DNA from 2 places in the Microbulbifer variabilis genome. Region 2 is predicted to be linked to the other one. Evidence: riboswitches for the same ligand, from Rfam matches in the RefSeq annotation. Region 2 holds a riboswitch; the other holds the start of a gene.
What was found. Region 2 has a riboswitch for thiamine pyrophosphate ahead of thiC (phosphomethylpyrimidine synthase ThiC). Riboswitches for the same ligand answer to the same signal wherever they lie in the genome.

Region 1: linked by a shared signal. The riboswitch ahead of MJO52_RS08895 (TonB-dependent receptor) and the one ahead of thiC (phosphomethylpyrimidine synthase ThiC) in region 2 are both predicted to bind thiamine pyrophosphate.

What each region holds. Positions count from the first base shown of each region.
Region 1 covers NZ_CP092418.1:1,973,854-1,983,631, reverse strand. The annotation lists gene MJO52_RS08915 (nitrite/sulfite reductase) at 633-2,294, shown strand; gene MJO52_RS08910 (DUF934 domain-containing protein) at 2,278-2,826, shown strand; gene MJO52_RS08905 (hypothetical protein) at 3,015-3,623, opposite strand; gene MJO52_RS08900 (nucleotidyltransferase domain-containing protein) at 4,169-4,969, opposite strand; TPP riboswitch at 5,589-5,705, shown strand; gene MJO52_RS08895 (TonB-dependent receptor) at 5,763-7,928, shown strand; gene MJO52_RS08890 (hypothetical protein) at 8,070-8,345, shown strand; gene pnuC (nicotinamide riboside transporter PnuC) at 8,338-9,000, shown strand; gene MJO52_RS08880 (choline/ethanolamine kinase family protein) at 9,022-9,778, shown strand, end outside.
Region 2 covers NZ_CP092418.1:3,419,198-3,428,975, forward strand. The annotation lists gene MJO52_RS15165 (LysR family transcriptional regulator) at 1-308, shown strand, start outside; gene MJO52_RS15170 (Dps family protein) at 347-820, opposite strand; gene MJO52_RS15175 (HesA/MoeB/ThiF family protein) at 1,163-1,912, opposite strand; gene thiE (thiamine phosphate synthase) at 1,906-3,459, opposite strand; gene MJO52_RS15185 (thiazole synthase) at 3,467-4,273, opposite strand; gene thiS (sulfur carrier protein ThiS) at 4,276-4,476, opposite strand; gene thiO (glycine oxidase ThiO) at 4,476-5,552, opposite strand; gene thiC (phosphomethylpyrimidine synthase ThiC) at 5,659-7,569, opposite strand; TPP riboswitch at 7,655-7,753, opposite strand; gene MJO52_RS15205 (SGNH/GDSL hydrolase family protein) at 8,027-8,953, shown strand; gene MJO52_RS15210 (thioredoxin domain-containing protein) at 9,032-9,778, opposite strand, start outside.

The DNA of each region.
Region 1 (9,778 bases), 1.4 Mb from region 2:
TTCTTTGCCACCTTGCAAGAATTCCATTATCGGAGCCGAAGCTACACCCACAATCTACGCTCTTTATAAGCTCAGTACAGCTGCATCAACCTCAAATCGAGCCTCTTGGTGTCAGCGATATCTGGATTCATCCTCGCTGAGAATACACGAGGGGACTCCTAGGAATGTAATCCTGCGAGAGCCGCTATAGCCACCCGGCCAATAAGATCAGACTTACAGCAATCCAGAATCGACATACTTGAGCATCTCCCCCAGAGATTCTTAAACCAGCAACCTCCATAACAAGCTCATGACCATTATCGAAGACCGTAAAGGTGAGCATCAATGTTGCCCTCTCCATTGGTGCTCCTTGGCTTCACACGAGTTACCCAAGCTACCCCTCAGAAAAGCGTTGTCGCTATACTCCACAGGTACAACCACAATCAAATATGATCAACGGGGACAGAAGACGCTTACTTTCCGGTTCTCCTAAGCCAGTGGTACCCCTCTTATAACTGTTGGTTACAGACATAGCGGAAAATATTGTTATTTATTGCATAAGCGTACTGGTATGTTAGGCGCCAGCGGAGAACCATCCGGGGCTTGCCCCTCTCTCCACCATCCGCGCACAAAGGCAATGGAATCAAGCTGTTATGTATCGATACGACGACCGGGATCGCGCCATCATCAATGATCGCGTTGCCCAGTTCCGCGGCCAGACGGAACGTTACCTCGCCGGCGAGTTGAGTGAGGAACAATTCCTGCCACTGCGCCTGCAAAATGGCCTCTATATTCAGCGACTGGCCCCCATGTTGCGCATCGCCGTGCCCTACGGCCTGCTCAACAGCAACCAGCTGCGCCGTCTCGCCCGCGTCAGCCGAGACTACGATAAAGGGTACGCGCACTTCACCACGCGCCAGAACCTGCAGTACAACTGGCCCCAGCTGGAAGATGTCCCAGCTATTCTGGCCGAATTGGCTGAAGTGGAGATGCACGCTGTACAGACCAGCGGTAACTGTATCCGCAACACCACTTCTGACCCATATGCGGGCATCGCTCTCGACGAGATTGTCGACCCCCGCCCCTACTGCGAGCTAATCCGCCAATGGTCCACCTTCCACCCGGAATTCGCTTTCCTGCCGCGCAAGTTCAAAATCGCGGTTAGCGGTTCCGAGCAGGACCGCGCTGCGATTCGTGTACACGATATCGGTGTGCAGATTGTGAGGCGCGGCGAAGAGATTGGCTTCCAGGTGCTTGTCGGCGGCGGTCAGGGCCGCACGCCGGTTATCGCCGAAACCATCCGCGATTTCCTGCCGGAGGAAGATCTGCTCTCCTATCTGGAGGCGATTGTACGGGTATACAACCAGCTGGGCCGTCGCGATAACAAATACAAGGCGCGCATCAAGATTCTGGTGAAAGCCCTAGGCCCCGAAGAATTTGGCCGCCGCGTGGAAGAAGAGTGGCAGCACATTAAAGACGGGGTAGAGAAATTGACCCCAGAAGCTCTGCAGTGGGCCAAGTCCTTCTTTACCGAGCCTGACTATAAGAGCTTTGATGGTGCAGCCAGCGAGGCGGCCCTGCAGCAGCAGGCTGATAGCGACAAGGCTTTTGCGCGCTGGCTGGACCGCAATGCTTACCCTCACCGAGTACCGGGTTACCGCGCTATCAAGCTCTCCACCAAGCCAACGGGTGTGCCCCCTGGTGATGTCACCGACCGCCAGCTTGAGGCCATCGCCGATCTGGCCGATGCTTACAGTTTCGGCGAAGCCCGTGCCACCCACGACCAAAACGTAGTATTGGCCGATGTGGAACAGGGCCAACTGTACGAGCTGTGGCAACAGGCGCGCAAACACGGCTTTGCCACACCCAATATTGGCACTCTCACCGATATGATCTGCTGCCCCGGCGGCGACTACTGCTCCCTGGCCAACGCCAAGTCGATCCCTGTCGCCGAAGCCATTCAGCGCCAATTCGACGATATGGATTACCTCTACGACCTGGGCGATCTGAATCTAAACATTTCCGGCTGTATGAATGCCTGTGGTCACCACCATGTGGGCCATATCGGCATCCTCGGTGTGGACAAGAAAGGCGAGGAGTTCTACCAGATACAACTGGGAGGCAGTGCTTCCAACGAAGCCAGTCTGGGCAAGGTGCTGGGCCCCAGCTTCTCTCGCGCAGAAGTTACCGGGGTGATCGGCAAGATCCTCGATCTCTACATCGAACAGCGCCAGACAGAAGAGCCCTTTATCGATACCTATAACCGCATCGGCCTGCAGCCCTTCAAGGAGAGAGTCTATGCCAAAGCCAGTTAAGCTGGGCCCACAGCCGGGCAACCCCTCCGAGCTAATTCTCAATGGTGAGGTCAGCGCCAATGATTGGCAGCTACTACCGCAACTGGAGGAAGAGGAAACCATTGATCCAAATACCCTACCCTCCGGCAAGCTAATCCTACCGCTGCGCCAGTGGTTAGCCCATCGGGAGGCCCTGGCAGAACGCAGTGCAGAAGTGGGGGTCTGGATAGACAGTGACGAAGGTGCTGAGCTTATCGGCAACGAGGCGAATAATTTTCCGTTGATCGCAGTTAACTTCCCGGCATTTGCCGATGGCCGTGGCTTTACCGCCGGGCGTATGCTGCGCGAGCGCTTTGGCTTTAAAGGAGAGCTGCGTGCGGTGGGTGGCTTTATGCGCGACCAGCTCACTTACCTGCAGCGCTGTGGCTTTAACGCCTACGCTTTTGAAGGCAACCAATCCCTCACCAGCCTGAGAGAATCCCTACAGGATTTTGGGGACAGCTACCAGTCCGGTGTAGATCAACCTCTGCCAATGTTCCGCAGACGCTTCTAAGGTCGATACTCAACTGAGTGTGCCCCTGTCCACATAGGCAGGGGCACACTGCTTCTACCCCGGCATTGTCCTCTTCTATTTCCCCAATTAAATACCTTGCCTGAACCCCCTCACAAATCTCATATACAGAAAACCGAGGTCTACCCAAGCCCTTCCCAGCTCCCCCTATTAAGCACTAACCAAACCAACTAGATCGCCGCGTCGAGAAGTGCCAACCCATTACCATAAACAACATCGGGCCCAGCCCCCGATACACGAAATGGTATCTGATTCAAATCCCCACCGAGCGTACTAATAGCAAGCGCCACCCGCTTCAATTCCCGGGCACCTGGCCTGTAGTGGCCACTGTGGTTATTGACCTCAAGTATTTGATAACCAGCGCCCAGCACAATGGTTCCTGCACCCAACACCGACCCACCAGCCAGAAATGAGGAATGATGGAAATGACCTAAATTTTTTCTTCCGACATAGAAATTACGCTGTGAATCCACAACATAAATTATGTTGCCCGCAGTGTTTTGCAGGATACCCAGCTCAAACCTTCTTTGCGGAGGAATAACCAGCATGTTTCCTGTAAATGTGGCCAGATGTTTCTGCCTATCCCGGTCGGAGAGATAGCGGACATTGCCATTACGGCCATGGGTCGCCTGGTGGTTGGGATGATGAACTTCCGGCCAATAAGGAGTGGCTACCATTTTTGCCCCCCTTGAGCGACCTAAAAGCCCCAGCGTTTTCAATGTAGAACGCAAATGTCTCCAGCGACTTCTTGCTCTCTGTCTTTTCTCTGCCTCAGTCATAAGATGCTTCCTTCCATCCGGTGAATAAAGTTGAAACAGGGGATCTCCCTAAAGTTCACTGAAAGAATATGGAAAGCAGCATGAACAGCTAATGAACACTATGATTTTAAAAATGCCTCAAGGTGAAAATTACCCTTCACCTGTAAGACCATGTAATGATACCCATAAATTTTTAAACCATTATTTAAAAGAGAGTCATGATAAAAGCTGGCCTCCCGTGAAATAGAAAGAAGAAAACTTGATGCTTGAGTTGCATTTACAATACAAGCAATATCTACTGAGAAAACTACAGGAGGTTTAACCAATCCATTTACATCCATCCGGAATGGTGAAATTGTTCAACAGCCCCCTGAAAAAGCAGTGCCAGGACCACCGGTAAGCGCCCTAATTCCAAGAGGTAGAGCTATGCCAGCAAAAACAAAAGTCTTTGTTGATTTTTTGGAAAATGAACTAACTTAAGCTCGGAAACAATAAAGCTGAGAAGCCGAGAATAAAATACCCACTATCCAAACTGAATCAGCCAGGCCCCAAACTTTAAAGAAATATCACTTAAGATTTACACCAAGCACCCAATGGAAAACCTTATCAAAACTTTGCAAATCTAATTTAGGTCGGTCTTCAATTGAGTTAGCCACTCCGCGATCCAGCTTGGCATTAATCCAATCATCAAGTTGAGCATCCAGAATCACCAAACTGCGTTCATTCAACTCCTTTTTCTGCTCAATCAAATTGACTATCAGCTCCAATAGCCATTCCTCTTGATCGCCCACCAGCAATTCTCCGCACATTTGCATAAAGTTGACTGGAGGGATCGATAGAAATCTTTTTATATAAAGCGCATTCAGAATTGAGCGCATTACATATAGCAACTTTTTAACTTTAATTTCTTTGATGCCATTATTTTTTTCTTGCACGAACCTCAAATGATGATTAAACCCCATGCTGATATAGTGATGCGCTAAGGCTCGCGGCTGCCAACACTTGAGTGCCAGGCTCCGAAGTTCATCCAAAACATCTTGCCGTTTGAAATACACTTTTGGTGAAAACAGCCACTCGATTAATGTCGGATTGCTGCCCCTTAACAGTCCCAGGGTTTTATTGATATCCCAGCCAACAAGGTCAAGCTCATCCCCCAAGGTCTTATCGAAAGGCACTTCTACAACATCTCTTGGAGTCCCAAGTGTCAAATAGTGGTTAAGATCTCGCTTGTAAATAAAACGTACATCCCAATCACTATCCGGCGACTCAAAGCCCCACGCCCGACTACCAGACTCACAGGCATATAAAATTTCTATACCTTTCTCAGCTTCAAGTGCTTTTAATTTTTCTTGTACTACCAATTCCATCAATTTCTCTCTACAAATCTACCATGAGGCAATAGCCAAAAGTTACTATTCAAGAGAGTGACACTGCCTTTGAAATGCCACTATTAGCCCCTTCAACGTAGGAAGTCACCACACGATGAATACTTGTATACACCCTACTCTACCTACCGCCCCTTTTCTGCACCTTGTAGCCACCAACCAAATACCCCAGCAACGATCCGATAAGCACTGGGATAGAGATCAAACCAATCAGCAACCACCGGTCCTGCTTAAAATGCACATCGAAGTGAACTAATGCGGTATAAGCAACTGCACCCATCATTACAACAATGACAAACATTACAAGCCAAGTGACAAAATTTGCTGACAAATTCAAACCGCAGCTTTTACAGACACATTTTATCGAGTTGAGACCACTACACCAGCCAATCAGAGAGATAGGCTTCTCATTACAACCGGGACAATTTTTCACTGTTACTCCAACACCTAAATCTAGCCATAACCTGGCAACCGAAAACTAAAATTATATTGAATATCCTTCAATACCAATACTTCTATCCCCCATAGCCAGGCGGCACAATCTTACTCAAAAGCGCCTTCCTGCCCATAAAAGGCGAAACATCTGCTATCATCGCGCCCGCAAAAACCTAAGGGGTGGCCAAGGCCTGAGATGCAAAGGGATCAAGAAGATCACCTTAAGCAAACCCTTGAACCTGATCCGGTTAATACCGGCGTAGGAATAGGTAGGCGTGCCAAAGCCCTCTCCTCGTCGCTCTCCGGGTCTCTTTCATTAGTGTTGATTCGAGAGAGAACCATGAAAAAACTGTTCACAATCCGCCCGATTGCTCAATCTATCGGCCTTGTGGCTGGCCTGTCCGCTGGGCTAGCAATGGCCGCTAAGCCCATGGAGGGCGGGCTTGAGGAAGTGGTAGTGACAGCTCAATTACGTGATACCAACCTGCTAGATCTACCCGGCAGTGTCAGTGTAATTGGCACCAGCAGTATTGAGGCGCGCGGAGCTGGAAACCTGGACCAACTCCTGAACATGGCACCTAATGTCAATTTTTCTACGGGCGCCTCACGGGGACGCTTTATCCAGGTTCGCGGTATCGGTGAACGCAGCCAATTTATCGACCCAGTAAACCCTTCAGTCGGCCTGGTTATTGATGGTATCGACTTCACAGGCCTTGGCCTGGCCGCCAACACCCTGGACATAGAACAAGTCGAGATTCTACGAGGCCCGCAAGGCACCTTGTATGGTGCCAATGCCCTAGCAGGCCTGGTCAATATGCACAGTGCCGCGCCCACTTCAGAAACAACGGGCAAAGTCTCCGCCGAGTTGAGTGAATACGGTGGTCGTAGCCTTACCGCCATTAGCAGCGGCAGCCTGACTGAGCAGCTTGGCTACCGTATAGCCGCCAGCGAGCGAAAGTCCGACGGCTATATGGAAAATCAGTACCTGGGCCGCGATGACACGAACAATATTGATGAATCCGTACTGCGCGGTAAGCTGGCCTATTCTCCCAGTGACGATTTAAAACTCGGCCTCACCCTTTTCTACCTTGACGCCGATAACGGCTACGATGCCTTCTCGCTATACAATACCCGCAAGACCCTCTCCGACAAGCCCGGTCGGGACCAGCAGGAAAGCTGGGCTGGCGCTTTAACTGGGCAGTGGTCTGGTAACGAGAATTTCACTCTTGAAGCCACCCTAAGCCATGCCAATTCCGATACCGAATACGGATACGATGAGGACTGGAGCTATATCGGATTTCACCCTTGGGAATACAGCCAAACTGACAATTACCAGCGGGACAAAGACAACGCCAGCCTGGATTTACGCCTGCTCTCCACTGAAAGCTCCAAACTCTTTGCGGGGCGCACTAGCTGGGTACTGGGGGTTTATCATCGTAATGAGCAAGAAGACCTCCTGCAGACTTCAGGAAAAACTAAAGGCACAATCACGGAATACAGTTTTTTTAGCAGTGAGTTTGATACCAAAAACAGCGCTGTTTACGGACAGCTGAGCACCACACTAACCGACGCTCTCAACCTGATTACCGGGCTTCGCCTGGAAAAACGCAGCGCGGATTATTCTGATTCCTATTCCACTAAGGCAGATAGCAATGAGGATTTGTGGGGTGGAAATATAACCCTGGAATATCATTATTCTGAAGACACGCTACTGTACGCCACCGTTTCACGCGGCTATAAGGCAGGGGGGGTGAACGGTGCGATCATCGCAGAGTTCGCGGGTAATGAAGAAACTTACAGGGAGATGTTCGAGTTTGATACAGAGCATTTGCTTAACTACGAACTCGGCGCCAAAGGCAACTGGCTGGATAACCGCCTACAGGCGCAGCTAGCAGCTTTCTACCAAGACCGCAGCGATGTTCAAGCCAAACAATCACTCTTTAATCCAGAAAGTAAAAAGTTTAGGGAATACCTGGGTAATGCAGCAGGTGGTGAAACTTACGGCTTTGAGGCGGAAATAAATTTCCAAGCCACGGATACTGTGCGCCTCTTCGCTTCTGCAGGCTGGCTAAACGCCGAGTTTGAAAACTTTATAAGCAGTACCCACGTAGATACAGAGAAGGATGAAGAAACCGGTACGGTACTACCGGTAAATCTGGATGGGCGTGATGTAGCTCATGCGCCAAGCTATCAGTTCTTCACTGGCACCGAGATTGATCTCACTACCCACTGGGTACTGCGTCTGGAATTGGAAGGCAAGGATGAGTTTTACTTCTCTAATAGCCACAATGAAAAATCCACTGCATACGAATTGGTTAACGCCCGCCTCACCTATAGGCTTGATAACTGGGAAGTCTCTCTATGGGGTAGAAACTTGACAGGTGAGGATTACTATACCAGAGGCTTTTATTTTGGAAATAACCCAGTTAATGGCTATACCTCAGAGGCTTATTATCAACAGGGTGAACCACGTATTGCCGGGATAACCGGTACTTATACTTTCTAATAGGACACCTTGTAATTTAGCAAATAGCCAATGGTTAACGCCCGTGAATCATCAGATACATAGCTATCTGATAATTCACGGACTTAATCGGGCTGGATAAATAAGAGCCAAGGATAGTTACCCCCTGGATCTCGGTGAATAATGAGAAAAGCTATGCAGCTCTCCGCAGAAATCAGCATGTACCCTCTCAAAGATGAGTACATACCCAGTATTCGAGCCTTTATTGGACGCCTGAATAGCCATTCAGGCCTGAGAGTAATCACTAACACTATGAGCACTCAGGTATTTGGCGAATATGATTTGCTAATGGATGTTCTCAAAATAGAAATGCGCAAATCCTATGAGCAGTTTGGACGCGCTATTTTTGTTTGTAAATTTATTGATGGCGACCTAGCCCCGGCAAAACCCCATGCTTAACTCAGAGCTCCTAGAAATTCTGCGCACCTCAATTGCAGCCATGTCTCTTTGGGAAGTGGCAGCTGTTGTTCTCGCCCTTGCTTACCTGTTATTGGCGATGCGCGAGAAAATCAGCTGCTGGTATGCTGCCTTTATCAGCACGGCAATCTATTTAGTTTTATTTTGGGATGTCAGCCTGCTAATGGAATCAGCACTGCAAGTGTTCTACCTGGGCATGGCGATTTTTGGCTGGTGGCAATGGCGTCATCACGAGGATAAAAACAAAGATTTAAGAATTCATCGCTGGCCACTGCAAACCCACTTGATGGTGATTAGTGGTGTTTTCCTGCTAACCCTAGTATTCGGTTATCTGCTAGATAACTTTACCAGTGCCGCCCTACCCTATCTCGATTCTTTCACCACTTTGGGAGCTGTGGTCACCACCTATATGGTGACCCGCAAAGTTTTGGAGAACTGGATCTACTGGATTGTAGTGGATGGGGCCTCCATCTACCTTTACCTGGATAGAGGGTTGTACCTGACTGCGCTCCTCTTTTTACTCTACGTGGTATTGGTTGTTATTGGCTTTTTCCAGTGGAAATCCATCTACAATAAGCAAAATCAGCCCGGACTAACCTCTTTAACGGGAAGACAAGCTTCCGCCGCTTTACAGTAGCAATTCGCCCTCTCTATATCTATGAGCCAAAGCCCAAGCGACATCATTCCCTGCGACTGGCATCAGTGGAGCCAGTCCAGACCTAGGTTTATACAGACCTTGGCAGGTGGGCAGACCAATCGAACCTATTTAGTTTCATCAGGGGAAGAGCTCCTGGTTATTCGCCATAACTCCCCACTTAGCCAAGCGCTGGATCTCGACCGGGCAACAGAGGCCCAAGTCCTCAACCAGGCCTCTCGCGCCGGGCTCTGTGCTCCCCTTATCTATTGTGACCCTCATTATCACTATTTGGTAACAAGGTTTATTCAAGGCCAGCCCTGGCACAAAGAGGGCCCCAGCGCTTTGAAGCGGCTTGCCAAACGACTTAATAGCATTCACTCTCTCTCGCCGGTTAAGAACCACCTGGATATTGATCAGAAAATAGACCGCTATTGGTCATCGATTAATACTCAAGCTGATTTCTATCCACGTCTTAAACAATTACACGGTCAACTATCCAGCAGTATTAGCGCTTTAAAGGCTGTAAGTGATACTCCCAGTCTCTGTCATAATGACCTTACCAAAGAAAACCTGATCGAAAGTACCAACGGAGAGCTAATCGCAATCGACTGGGAATATGCTTCCATGGGAGATCGATTTTATGACCTTGCCGCTTTGGTTGAGGAGCACCAATTTTCCCCTGCGGAGCAACAACAGCTACTGGTCAATTATCTCCATCGCCCACCAAATGGAGATGATAGGCAGCGCCTTTACCATTGGCGGCTTATCTATAAATATC
Region 2 (9,778 bases):
CTTTTATATCGATGAACCGTGGATCGGCAGTGCGACGCTGGACGGATACTGCCTTTGACCAGTGTGGACAAGCTGCTCAATATATTTGTGAAGCTAATCAGCTCAGTACTATCGGGCAGCTGGTCAGAGCGGGCTTGGGAATCAGTGCTGTACCAAGCCTTTGTGAGGCACAAATGCGAGAGTACGGTTTAATCTGCTTGCCTCTTACCGCGCCGGCGGTAATGCAAGAAGTTGGCGCACTATTTAAAAGCCGCGGTAACCTCTCTGCACCCGCCAGCGCTTTCCTGGAGTTACTCACCGGGCAGTAGTCACTACAGGAATAGTAATTTACCCAGAGTGCCAGTAACTATTTACTACTGGTAGCGCGCAGCATCCAGGCAGTTTTTTCATGCACACGCATACGGTCAGATACCAGGGCAATAGTCGATTCATCCTCGCCCTTTTGCGCGGCCTTTAATACATCACGACAAGTTTTTATTACCTGCTCATGGCCCTTGGTGAGAATTTTCACCATATCTTCTGCTGCGGGAACTTCTACAACTTCTTCAATAGAACTCAGCTGTCCAAAAGCCTGATAGGTGCCCGGTGCAGAAACACCCAAAGTGCGAATTCGCTCTGCAATGTCATCTACCGCCGTAGCCAGTTCGTTGTACTGCTCCTCAAACATCAGGTGCAGTTCACGAAAAAATGGCCCGGTAACATTCCAATGGAAGTTGTGCGTTTGCAGGTATAGAGTGTAGCTATCCGCCAGCAAGTGCTTGAGGCCGCCAGCAATCTTTTCCCTATCCTTTTCACTAATACCAATATCAATTTTTTTCATTAAACAAATCCTTCTTCCAAGACTTTGCCACCGAAATGGTTTCACTGCCATTCTGATAGTTTTATGGTTTTACCACAAGCTATCGGGTTGATAGCTTATCTATATAGCCGAGCCAAGTTTATAAGACACTAAAAAGACAAACATATTTATCCTGGCAACTAACTCGGAACATGCCTTGAATCTAGCGGTATCCTGCCCTGGAACAACTGTGTGTCCAAACTGAAAAGTTAATTAATCCGCCAAAAAAGAAAAATAAATAAAACATGTTGGTTATGCATACACTTATAGTGCTAACACTGTATCAATCTACGGAAAGAAAAATTTAAGAGAAAACAAAGTTAGCTAGGTATTACAAACCGGGCAATTACTATGGCTCGGCAGCTGCAAAGTTTGCAGGGCTAAGGTTTCTGTCTCGATTAAGTGCAATTTATTCAAGCTCGATACCGGCAAATCCATCAGGTATTTCATGGCCTCCAGAGCCTGCATGCTACCGACTACACCCAGCGCCGGACCGATCACACCTGCTGTAGAGCAGTTCTGCACTTCAGCCTGCTCCTGGGGCGGAAACAGGCAGGCATAACAGGGACCTTTTCCTTCAGAAAAATCAAAACTAATCAGCTGGCCGGAAAAACCCTGCACCGATGCCATTACCACCGGACACCCGGCCTGATAACAAACCCGGTTGATCGTATGGCGGATTTCCAGGTTATCGGTGCAGTCCAACACCAGATCCACCTGTTTTACCTGCTCACGCAGCCAGGATTCATTCGCCATTTGGTTGTGGGGGTGAATGCGAATAGTTGGATTGGCTGCAGCCAATTGTTGTGCAGCCACCATGGCTTTGGATTTTCCCTGGTGATTGGTTTTGTACAAAACCTGGCGCTGTAAATTGGAGAGATCGATATGATCACCGTCTACCAGGTGCAGCTCTCCAATACCGGCTGCGGCCAGATACATCGCTGCCGGGCTGCCGAGCCCACCTAGACCAACAATCATAATTCGAGCAGAAGACAGTTTTTTCTGCCCATCTTCACCCGCCTGGGGCAACATTATCTGGCGACTGTAACGCTGTAATTCCTTACTACTTAACATGGCTCTACTTCCGCATGCTTACCTTTAAACAGGACATTAAAATCGGCAACCGCCTGCTTGTAATCTTTTGCTTTAGTAATAGCGCTGACCAGGGCGATACTACCAACGCCACTAGCGATAACCTCACTGGCCCGTTGCATATTAATACCACCAATTGCCACGAGTGGATATTCGGGCAATAGCGCGGCCATTCGCGCAAGTTTCTGCACACCCTGCAACTGATCCGACATATCCTTGGTGTTGGTCGCATAAATTGCACCAATCGCCAGGTAACTGGGGCGATAACGGTAGGCCAACAGTAATTCATAGAAGCCGTGGGTACTGATACCCAACTTCAATCCTGCCGCTTGAATTGCCCTCAGATCAGCAGACTGCAAATCCTCCTGGCCCAAATGCACGCCATAGGCACCGCACTCAATCGCCAACTGCCAGTAATCATTGATAAACAGGCGCAGGTTATACGTCCTGCCAATAGCCACTGCCCGCTCAATCTGTGCGCGCAGGTCCCCACCCGGATTCTTTATTCGCAGCTGTAAAGTACGCACCCCCAGCTCAGCCAGGCGCTGCAACCACTCCACTGTATCCACTACCGGATATAAACCCAATGCTTGAGAGTCTGTTTGGGCAAACCCTTGAACAAGAGGCTGGGCCACACCAAAACCATAATCCAGCGCACGCTCTTCTCCCGGCACCAAAATTTCCGGGAAGTCGATTAAATCCAGGGGCCAGCCACAGTGGCCTACAGGGCCGGCACCAGCGCCGATGTGTGCATTATTTCCCCGGCGCAAACCCCGCTGAACATAGGCTTTACCCACAACGCAGGCATCTCTCAACGGGTAGCCCAAAGCGCGGCAAGCGGCAATAGCGGAGGACAGGGTGCAGCCAGTGCCATGTGTGCCTGTACTGGACACTTCCCGGCCAATAAACCAATCGGCTTTTTCACCATCCCACAGTAAGTCGGCAACTTCTCCCGCACGCAATTGCGTATGGCCGCCGGTAACTAAAATTGCGGTACCGCCGTGGGCGTGCAACTGACGCGCAGCCTGCACAATAGATTCCGCACCCGTGACACTGGCTCCGGTAAGCCATTCCAATTCATGTAAATTGGGAGTGACCAGATCACACTGTGGCATCAACTGAGCCAACACCGTTGCGGTAATACTTCCTTCAGTGAGCCCGGCTCCATTGGTAGCAACAGCAACCGGGTCGTAAATAACCGGAACCGGCTGCACCGCTTGCAGCTGGCGCAGGAAATCTGCCACCGCAACAACTTGTTCAGCATTCGCTAGCAGACCGATTTTAATTGCGGCAGGAAATAGATCCCGCCGTAAAGCCTGTAACTGAGAACCCAAGACCTCTAGGGAAACTGCATTAATTGCAGTAACTTCCACCGTATTCTGTGCAGTATTGGCCGTGATAGCACTGCAACCATAGCAGCCGAGGTCGGCAAAAGTCAGCAGGTCCGCCTGAATGCCGGCGCCACCGCCGGAGTCACTGCCGGCAATGGTCCAGACAATTGGCTTTTTCAATTGGAGTTGATCGCGCATAAAAATACTAATCCTGCAATATGCTCTCTGCCTGCTGCCAGAAAGGCATATCAAGGGTGGGGGTGCTGGGGCTGGCAGTTTGACGCCTGAGCATCAAGCCGGCATTAAAGGCGGCGCGCCCGGATTCCACAGCCAGTTTAAAAGCATTAGCCATCAGTACCGGATCCTGGGCTTTTGCAATCGCGGTATTCAATAACACCGCATCAAAGCCCATCTCCAGTGCTTCTGCCGCCTGTGATGGCGCACCGATTCCCGCGTCAATAATAAGCGGTACATCACTCAGGCGCTCGCGCAGTGTTTGCAGGTTATATTTATTGAGTAGTCCCTGCCCAGTACCGATGGGAGCCCCCCAGGGCATTAATACCTCGCAACCCACATCCAAAAGTTTTCGACACAGAACCAGGTCATCTGTGCAATAAGGCAAAACCTTGAAGCCTAACTGAATTAATTCCCGCGCAGTTTCTACCAGACCAAAGGGGTCTGGCTGCAAATTGTAATCATCACCAATCACTTCCAGCTTGAGCCAATCGGTCTGGAAAATTTCCTGGGACATTTTTGCCAGCTCCACCGCTTCTCGCGGCGATTTACAACCGGCGGTATTGGGCAACAACTGACAACCGGACTCGCGAATATAATCCCAAAATCGATTGTCCTGCTGCTGTGCCGGATTTTGCCGGCGAAGAGACAAAGTAATAATTTCCGAAGCTGAGGCTTGCACGGATTCGCGCATAATCGCTGGGGAGGGATACAGAGCGGTGCCCACCAAAAGCCGGCTGTTAAATGTTTTTCCGTAAAGTGTTAATAGATCGCTCACCTTTACCCCCCCACTACCGGAGCAACAATATCCAGGCTATCGCCGTTATTTATCTGTGTATTGCTATATTCCGTACGGGGAATAAATCCACCGTTGATCGCAACGGCAAACGTTTCTCCGCGATAGCCGAGCTGATGTAAAAGCGCAGAGAGTTTTAGCGGGGATTCAAGGCTCTGTGTTTCCCCATTAATTAGTACCTGCATCAAGCCACCTGTAACAGTTGTTGTGCCACTTGATTCTCCACTTGCTCCACGACTGCCGGCGCTAAAAGATAACCGTGACGGTAAAGGCCATTCACCCTAATCAGCCCATCCTCGCTGTGGATATAAGGCATATTATCCATAGTGGCGGGGCGACAATTTACGCGGGTCTCAACAATACGAGCCTCGGCAAAAGCCGGGTTGAGGGAGTAAAGCGCAGAAGACAATTCCATACTGGAGCGCACGGAAATGGGCGACTGGTCTTCGCTCTCAATTTCCGTGGCACCAATCACGGTGCGTCCATCGCTACGGGGTACAGCGTAGAGCTTATAGCGTGGGTGGAGCAGGCGCACTGGACGCTGCAAAACCACTTCCCGGGATTCCACCACCATCACCTCACCACGGACACCGCGCAAGCCTTCAATCTGTCCCTTGGCACCGAGACCACGGCAGTCGATCACGCAATCAAATTGTTCGCGCTCCGAGTTCACAGAGATATACCCGGCTTCGCAATTTACCTTGCTGTGCTCTCGCAGAGTGACAGCACCTCGGTGCAACACCCTGAGTAACGCAGGCAATAGGCGGTGATTATTGATATCCGCCTCACCCCGCAGGTAAAGCCCCTGCTCAAAGCCATGTAAGGAGGGCTCTAATTTCGCTAAAGTATTGCTATCTAGTGGCTCCAGCTGCCCCCTGGCAGACTCGCCAAGCTTACCCTGTAGTTCCCGCAGAAATTGCAGCAGCTCGCTTTTATCCTTGCCATGCGCCACCAGGACTGAGCCCGCTCGGCGGTATTCCACGTCCTGCCCGCTCTGCTCCTCCAACTGCCGGACCCACTCAGACCAAAGCTCAAGGCTTTTTAACCCCAGGCTATAAATGTGTTTATTACTATGTACCAGCTCCGATAAAGGCGAGATCATTCCCGCAGCTGTCCAACAGGCTCCACCTTTTGATTCCGATAAGTTACCGGCCTCAAACAGGGTAATATCTACATCAAGCTGACAGAGCCTCCAGGCGAGTAATCGCCCCAACAGGCCGCCACCGGCAATAGCCACTTTGGCTTTGGTTTCGTTTGACACAGCTTACCTATCTTCACAATTCCAATTGGATACCAGCGATAGCAAGCTCCTTTTACATCACTGTATTTCTAATATGCTGGGGGAGTTACCCTCCCCCAACACCCTATCAGCCCTTGTGATAAATCTCGCTGCCCATATCCTTAAATTTAACTGCCATCTCTTCCATCCCGCGTTCCGCCTCCTGTTTGGCTGCGTAATCACGCACGTCCTGAGTAATCTTCATAGAACAGAATTTAGGCCCACACATGGAGCAGAAATGCGCTACCTTGCCGGATTCCTTCGGCAGGGTTTCATCGTGATAAGAGCGTGCGCGCTCCGGGTCCAAACCGAGATTGAATTGGTCTTCCCAGCGAAATTCAAAGCGGGCTTTTGACAGAGCGTCATCGCGCTTCTGTGCCCATGGATGCCCCTTGGCCAGGTCTGCGGCATGGGCCGCAATCTTATAAGCCATCAGACCCTCTTTAACATCCTCTTTATTGGGTAGGCCCAGGTGCTCTTTGGGTGTCACATAGCAGAGCATGGCGCAACCATAGGTGCCGATAAGCGCTGCACCGATGCCGGAAGTGATGTGGTCATAACCGGGAGCAATATCTGTCGTTAATGGGCCAAGAGTATAGAAGGGAGCACCGTGGCAGTGCTTCAACTGCTCATCCATATTTTCTTTGATCTTATGGATAGCCACATGACCAGGGCCTTCGATCATAGTTTGTATATCGTGCTTCCAGGCAACTTCGGTTAATTCACCAAGCGTATACAGCTCACCGAACTGAGCTTCATCATTGGCATCGGCAATAGAGCCCGGACGCAGGCCATCACCAAGGCTAAAGCTCACATCATAAGCTTTCATAATCTCGCAGATTTCCTCAAAGTGGGTATAGAGGAAATTCTCCTTGTGATGAGCGAGACACCACTTCGCCATGATGGAACCACCACGAGACACTATCCCGGTCATTCTTTTGGCTGTGAGTGGTACATAGCGCAAGAGCACGCCGGCATGAATAGTGAAATAATCCACTCCCTGTTCCGCTTGCTCAATCAAGGTATCTCGGAAAACATCCCAGTTGAGGTCTTCGGCAATTCCATTTACTTTTTCCAATGCTTGGTAAATGGGTACGGTACCAATGGGGACTGGTGAGTTGCGCAGAATCCACTCGCGAGTTTCGTGGATATTGGCTCCGGTAGACAGATCCATCACCGTATCTGCCCCCCACTTGGTAGACCAAACCAGTTTTTCCACTTCCTCTTCAATGGAAGAGGTCACAGCGGAATTGCCGATATTTGCATTCACCTTACACAGAAAGTTGCGCCCGATAATCATCGGCTCCACTTCCGGGTGATTGATATTCGCTGGGATAATTGCGCGTCCTTCTGCAACTTCCCTACGAACAAATTCCGGCGTGATTTGTTCCGGAATGTAAATACCATCACGCGCTTTTTGGTATTCACTCTCACTCATCTCCGCCGCTAACTTTATGCGTCCCATATTTTCACGGACTGCAACAAACTCCATCTCCGGCGTGATAACGCCACGGCGGGCATAGTGCATTTGCGATACATTACGTCCCTGCTTGGCTCGGCGCGGACTGGGAAGCTTTTCGAAGCGAATGTGGTCCAGCCCCTGGGCCGCCATACGCTGTTGACTGTAGGCCGCTTGGCGGGAGTCCAGCTGTTCAGTATCTCCTCGTGTCTCTATCCAGCCTTTGCGTAGCTTGGGCAGACCTTGGCGTACATCGACTTTAAAATTGGGCTCTGAATATGGCCCGGAGGTATCGTATACGGTGAGAGGCGCGTTGGGTTCTAGAATAGGATTATCGGCATCCCCACCTACCACACTATCCCCAAGACAAATCTGGCGAGCGCCAACCTGGATACCAGGGGTTTCACTAGGCAAAAACACCTTGCGCGAATTGGGAAAAGACTGAACCGTGAGATTCTCAAGAAATTCTTTAGCGGAATCGCGACTGGCAGCGCGGGAGGACTTTCCGGCTTTACCGGATTGTTCAATGATCTCAGACATGCGTAACCTTAAAACTTGGGAATTTAAAGGTCGCAGCATCCAGGGCACATACAAAGAGAAAAGACGCCAAAATGTAAAAAAACAGGCGACTTCAGATCTTGTTCCCTACGCGGGGGTTACCCCGATCAGGTTCAACGGATCTCGCAACAGCGATCTCAGCCCACAGGCACTCCGACAAGTAATGCGCAGTATAGAGGAAGCCATCGAATATGAATAGGTGGTCTATCAAAGAGGCGTATCTAGGTCTGACAACAATCATCATTTGAAGTGAAACCAAAATCACTTAATGTTCTCGACGACAGAATTTCAACATGCTTCAACTTATTAAAATCTGACCAGCTAGTCTAGCGCATTCACAGTAGCACCTCTCACCCACCAACCTAAACTCCTCAGGTTCACCGATATAGCTTTAAAACAATAACTATCTACGACGAAAGTCGGTGTGGGAGAAATCACAATGTGGAAAAGATACGGAGTTATAGCAGTCTTTTTTTTAAGTGTTATGTCGCTGCCATCAGTGATGGCAGCCCCTTCAAAATCCGTCGCTGCAGGAGACAGTATTACCATGGCATTCGGTGCAGACTGTACACGCAATAAGTATTTTTGGGACCTATTTTGTCTTCTGGGTGGAGATCAACCGGAACACTCTTGGTTTGATGGTGACAATTATTCTGTAGAAAGTATTTACGATAGATATAAAATTATTTCACCCAATATCGCTGCAAATAAAAAAGCGGCTGAATCCGGTGCCGAGATGCGTGGAGGTAATAAGAATTTTGCAGTACAGGCCGATCGAATTTTGGCTCAAACCAATGTGGCAGATCATGTTGAAATCGTTCTTGGCGGGAATGACATCTGCAACCGAGATTGTGCCGATCCAGCCAACTGCAATAACCCACTATATACCGACAATGAATGGCGCTCAGCTGTTCAAGCCGGCTTGGATAAACTCGTCGACGGCCTTCCCAATGGTTCCACCATTCTGCTCGGATCTGTACCTAGGGTACAGGATCTTCGTGGAGCAGGCCTGGAGAAGCAGGCGGAAAACTCCCGAGTAGACTGTGAAAATGTTTGGTCAACATTTGGTATCTGCCGAATTGCAACCAACGGCGGTATCATGAACGGAGAGGATTTCACCACCCGCTATAATGCGATTACTGCAGCCCAGCGGCGTTACAACGAGATTCTTGCCGAAGAAGCCGAAAGTTACAATGGTGTTAATGGTGTTGAGGTTATAGCGGAATACACTGGTGAAGATGAGGTAAATGCTGGGACTTTCCAGTTTGGAAAGGATGATGTGGGTGGTGGAGACTGTTTCCATCCCAGCGTACAAGGCCAAAATATCGTTGCCGATATCTTTTGGCAGGGTAATCCCGATAAGTAAATAACTTCCCTAATCGGTGAACATTGGGCTCTCTGACTAGAGCTTTCATGAGAGCCCAAGTTTATCTCACAGCCTAAACTATTCTCTTTCTGTATTTGAATTTTTCTCAAAGTAGCTAAGCTCTTCAACTACATACTGTATACGTTGTGGTAGTCCCTTTCTCATAAAGACCACATCAATAAGCTGGCCACTAGAAAGCGCATCCCACAATTTATTTTGACCGCTATGTACCCAACTATCATTCACTCTCAGTAATACATCATTTTCTTGAAAACCCAAGGCAGTGAAGAACTCATTATCTGCGACACCTTCAAGTCGCATCAAATGGTGTCCCTCAACTTCCAATTCGGCCTCGGTAAACTTAGCCTCCAAAGCCTGTCGCTGCTCCAAGTGACGACTTAACCAAGCCTGCCCTAGAGTCAGCACACCAGAAGAGGCTATCAACTTGCGAGTTCCAGGGCCCAATGGCTGCTCTATACGTCGTTTCAACTCCTCACTTTGTCCATGAGTGTAGGTGAGTAAAACCTCAGCGCCCTCTCTCCCCTTTAAGGGTAACTTTTCCAGTCCACCTCTACTCTCTATCACTGCGAAATTAGAGTGGAGGCGCAACAATAAAATATTGTCTGAAATTTTTTGCCCTGCACTGAAATACTCCGCACTAGCCTCCTTTACTGCAATCAAAGCTTTCGACTTACCTTCTACAGTTGATTCGCTAACCCCCAGTAACATTAGTGGCAATCTGGTAGCCGGTAGATTTCTATCAGCAATCGTTTCGCTATCCTTCCATCTATACTTTTCTTTTGATTTTATCCCCATAGATTGCAG